2 regions of the Mesorhizobium sp. 10J20-29 genome follow, and region 1 is predicted to be linked to the other one. Evidence: riboswitches for the same ligand, from Rfam matches in the RefSeq annotation. Region 1 holds a riboswitch; the other holds the start of a gene.
The links. A riboswitch is a leader RNA that binds a small molecule or an ion and turns the genes downstream of it on or off. The one in region 1 is predicted to bind S-adenosylmethionine.

Region 1 (2,444 bases):
ATGCTCCAGGATGAAAGGCACTTCGTGGCTGCGCACCTCGAGCACGGCGCGGCTGCCGGTGCCGCCGGCCTTCGAGTGGCCGAAGCCCGGATCGAAGAAGCCTGCGTAGTGGACACGGAACTCGCCGACCAGCGGATCGTAGGGTGTCATCTCGGCAGCGTAGAGCGGCGGCACGTGCACCGCCTCCTGGCTGACGAGGATGTAGAACTCGTCCGGATCGAGCACCAGTTCGGCGGCGCCGTGATTGTAGAGCGGCTCCCAGAAGTCGAGCACCTCCTGGGCGGCACGCTTGTCGACATCGACGAGGCCGGTGTGGTGCTTGCCGCGGTAGCCGATCAGGCTGCCCTTGTCGCCCGACAGGTCAATGGACAGCGCGATGCCGCCGCCCGAGATGTTGGTCGGCTCGGTGGCGACCAGGGTCTCGGCGCGATGGAGCTCGCCAATCTCGGCTTCCGACAGCAGCGCATTGCCGGTGCGGAAACGGATCTGCGACAGGCGCGAGCCGGTGCGCACGACGATCGGGAAGGTGCGCGGGCTGACCTCGAGATAGAGGGGGCCGGAATAGCCGGCCGGGATCTTGTCGAACTCCTGCCCGCGATCGGTCATGACGCGGGTGAAGATGTCGAGGCGGCCGGTCGAGCTCTTCGGATTGGCCGAGGCCGATATGCTGTCGGGAAGGTCCAGGCTCTCGAGCAGGGGCACGATATAGACGCAGCCGGTTTCAAGCACCGCGCTGTTGGTCAGGTCAATCTCGTGCAGCTTCAGCCGGTCGAGCTTGTCGGAGACATTGTGCGATGGGCCGGGCAGGAAGCTGGCACGCACGCGCCATGCCTTTTCGCCGAGCCGAAGGTCGAGGCTCGCAGGCTGGACCTGGTCGGAATCCAGCGCGCGCGGCGATTTCAGCGCCCCCGACACGAACAGCGCCTGAATTTCCTGATCTGGAAGAATGCCCGTCTGCCGCAAGAGCCAGCTCCGTTGTCTGGCCCAGTGGTTTAGCAACCGCCAAGATTGACGCAAGCCGGGGACGGGTCTAATGGACATTTATCCCGTGGTGATTTGGCCGGTCGGCTTGCAGCCACGTTAAACAAATCGCTAAAGGACCGTCGGGGCCGAAGGCCCGTATGGACCGGTTGCGATTTTTCGCCGCCGGTTTTTTTGTATTTGGGGACAAGCCATGACGACCAAGAATGAGCGCGACTGGAAGCCCGCCACGCAGCTGGTTCACGCCGGAACGCTGCGCTCGCAGTTCGGCGAGACCTCCGAGGCGCTCTACCTGACGCAGGGCTATATCTACGACAGCGCCGAAGCTGCGGAAGCCCGCTTCAAGGGCGAGGAGCCCGGCTTCATCTACTCGCGCTACGCCAACCCGACGGTCGACATGTTCGAAAAGCGCATGTGCGCGCTGGAAGGCGCGGAGGATGCGCGCGCCACGGCATCCGGCATGGCGGCTGTGACGGCGGCCATCCTGTGCAGCCTGAAGGCCGGCGACCACATCGTGGCGGCGCGTGCGCTGTTCGGCTCGTGCCGCTGGGTGGTCGAGACGCTGGCGCCGCGCTACGGCATCGCCTGCACGCTGGTCGACGGCCGCGAGATCGCCAACTGGGAAAAGGCGGTGCAGCCCAATACCAGGCTGTTCTTCCTCGAGAGCCCGACCAATCCGACGCTCGAGGTCGTCGACATCGCTGCCGTTGCCGCACTCGCCAACTCGGTCGGAGGGCGGCTGGTGGTCGACAATGTGTTCGCCACGCCGCTGCAGCAGAAGCCGCTCGAACTTGGCGCGCATATCGTTGTCTATTCGGCGACCAAGCACATTGACGGCCAGGGCCGCTGCCTCGGCGGCGTGGTGCTGTCGGACAAGGAATGGATCGACAAGAACCTGCACGACTATTTCCGCCATACCGGACCCAGCCTGTCGCCGTTCAACGCCTGGACGCTGCTGAAGGGGCTGGAGACGTTGCCGGTGCGGGTGCGCCAGCAGACGGAAAATGCGGCGCGGATCGCGGACTTCCTGGCCGGTCGCGGCGACATCAGCCGGGTCATCTACCCCGGACGCGCCGATCACCCGCAGGCCGACATCGTCAAGAACCAGATGAGCGGCGGCTCGACGCTGATCTGCCTCGACCTGAAAGGCGGCAAGAAGTCGGCCTTCGGCTTCCAGAACGCGTTGCAGATCGTGCAGATCTCCAACAATCTCGGCGATGCCAAGAGCCTGATCACGCACCCGGAAACGACGACGCACAAGAACCTGACGCCAGACGCGCGTGCCGAGCTCGGTATCGGGCCGGGAACGCTCAGGATTTCGGTCGGGCTGGAAGATGCGGACGACCTGATTGCCGATATCGGCGCGGCGCTCGAGCGGGCTAACGCTTCCTAGGCGAAAGTCCGCCAGGCCAGCACGATGCGCGACAGCGCCGTGTAGAGCGTCAGCGCGGCGAAGATCCAGG
Region 2 (2,444 bases), 1.9 Mb from region 1:
GCTCGATCGCTTCGGCACGGATGCCGACCGCGTCTTCGCCTTCATGCCGGGCACACAGGGCGCGGTGAAGTGGCCGCAGAACGGGCCTTCCGCCACCGTCCTCGTCTTTGACGAGGAACTGCCGCTGGTCGATTCGTCGATCGATCGCGTGCTGCTCGTCCACTCGCTCGAACACGCCGAAAACCCGCGCGAGACGCTGAACGAGATCTGGCGCGTGCTGGCCCCGTCCGGCCGGGTTGTCATCGTGGTGCCCAACCGGCGCGGCATGTGGGCACGCTTCGAGCACACGCCCTTCGGTACGGGCCGGCCGTTTTCGCGCGGCCAGCTCAACGAGTTGCTGCGCGAGGCGAATTTCACCCCTGCGGCCTGGGCCGACGGGTTGTTCTTCCCGCCCTCCAAGCGGCGCTGGATGCTGCGCTTCCACAGCCTGCTCGAGCGGGCAGGGCGCCGGCTGTGGCCGATCTTCTCGGGCGTCATCGTGGTCGATGCCCAGAAGCGGCTCTACCAGGGCGTTCCGGTGGCTCAGCGCGCCTCGCGCCGCGTCTTCGTGCCGGTCCTTTCGCCGCAGGGCGCGGCCACGCGCAGCCTGCGCGGCGGCGCAGGCCCGGACGCCAAGACCCGCTGAAGCGGACTTAAGAGACCACGAGCTCGTCGCCGCTACCGATCTTCTCGGCGTCGAAGGAAGTGGTCTGGTAGACCTGATTGATCCAGTTGCCGAACAGCAGGTGGGCGTGCGACCGCCAGCGGTTGAGCGGCGGCCGGGCAGGGTCGTTGTCCGGGTAATAGCCGTGCGGAATGGCGATCGGCGTGCCGGCGGCCACGTCGCGGTCGTATTCCTCCTTGAGCGAGGTGGAATCGTACTCGATGTGGTTGAACATGTAGAGACGGTTGCCGGTTTTCTCGGCGGCAAGGCACGGGCCGGTCACGTCCGACTCCATCAGCAGCTGCAGGTTCCCGTCGGCGGAGATGTCGGCCGCCTTGACCTCGGTCCAGCGCGATACCGGTATGGCGAAGTCGTCCGAGAAGCCGGCCAGATAGGGCGATGCAGGCGCGTTGTTGCTGTGCCGGAAAACGCCGAAGGCCTTGCTGTCCAGCGTGTACTTGGGAATCTTGTGGAAGTGCCAGGCGGCGGCCATCGCACCCCAGCAGATGAAGAAGGAGGAGTGCACGTTCGTCTTCGTCCAGTCGAGGATGCGCGTCAGCTCGTCCCAGTAGGAAACCTCTTCGAAGGGCAGCAGCTCGATGGGCGCACCGGTGATGATGAAGCCGTCGAACTTGCGGTGCGCGATCTCCTCCCAGGTCTGGTAGAAGGCGATGAGGTGCTCGTGCGACGTATTCTTGGCCTTGTGGGTGCCGACGCGCACGAGCGTCAGCTCGACCTGCAGCGGCGAGGCGCCGATCAGCCGCGCGATCTGCGTTTCGGTGCGGATCTTGTTGGGCATCAGGTTGAGCAGCCCGATCTGCAGGGGGCGGATGTCCTGGCGCAGCGCCGTCCGCTCGTCCATGATCGAGACGCCCTCGCGCACGAGAATTTCGTGGGCTGGCAGCTGATCGGGAATCTTGATTGGCATCGGGTTGCTCCAGAACAAAAAAACCGGCTTTGCCTTCGCAAGCCGGTTACACGATGCAAACGGCCCTTTAGCGAGTTGTTTAACGTGGCTGCAAGCCGACCGGCCAAATCACCACGGATCCTGGCCGACATTTAAGCCTGACATGCTGCGGCGTCAACGGCCTCGACAATTCCGGCCCCGGCCTGTATTTCCGCACTGCCTCCGCAAGAGGTCATTTCAACGGAATTTCAAGACCATGACCGAGGCAACGCCGTCACGTCCGACACCCCGCGCGGGCATCATGGAAATCGAGGCCTACGTGCCCGGCAAGAGCGCTGCGGCGCCCGGCGTGTCGAAGATCCACAAGCTGTCGTCGAACGAAAACCCGCTTGGCGCTTCGCCGAAGGTCATCGAGGCGGTGCGCGACGTAGCCGGCAGGCTCGAATTCTATCCCGACGGTTCCGCCACGCGGCTGCGCGAGGCAATCGCCGAGCTGCACGGGCTGAACCCGGCCAACATCGTCTGCTCGAACGGGTCGGACGAGATCCTCGGCCTGCTGGCGCAGGCCTATCTGTCGCCGGGCGACGAGGCGATCTTCACCGAGCACGGCTTCCTGGTCTACAAGATCTACATCCAGGCCGCGGGGGCCACGCCGGTCAGCGTCAGGGAGAAGGGCGAGCGGGCCGACGTGGACGCCATTCTCGCCGCGGTCACGCCGAAGACGAAGATCGTCTTTCTTGCCAACCCCAACAATCCGACCGGCACCTACCTGCCGTCCGAGGAAATCCGCCGCCTGCACGCCGGCCTGCCCGGCAACGTGCTGCTGGTGCTCGACGCTGCCTATGCCGAGTATGTCCGGCGCAACGACTACGAGGCCGGCGTTGAGCTGGTCGC

Region 2: another riboswitch for S-adenosylmethionine. It lies ahead of metA (homoserine O-acetyltransferase MetA); the one in region 1 lies ahead of ACT2BZ_RS12050 (O-succinylhomoserine sulfhydrylase).

Annotation. Positions count from the first base shown of each region.
Region 1 covers NZ_CP199156.1:2,513,957-2,516,400, reverse strand. Annotated here, with positions in the region: gene ACT2BZ_RS12055 (2'-deoxycytidine 5'-triphosphate deaminase) at 1-963, opposite strand, end outside; SAM riboswitch at 1,039-1,116, shown strand; gene ACT2BZ_RS12050 (O-succinylhomoserine sulfhydrylase) at 1,175-2,374, shown strand; gene ACT2BZ_RS12045 (CDP-alcohol phosphatidyltransferase family protein) at 2,371-2,444, opposite strand, start outside.
Region 2 covers NZ_CP199156.1:576,250-578,693, reverse strand. Annotated here, with positions in the region: gene ACT2BZ_RS02810 (class I SAM-dependent methyltransferase) at 1-625, shown strand, start outside; gene metA (homoserine O-acetyltransferase MetA) at 633-1,571, opposite strand; SAM riboswitch at 1,619-1,696, opposite strand; gene hisC (histidinol-phosphate transaminase) at 1,807-2,444, shown strand, end outside.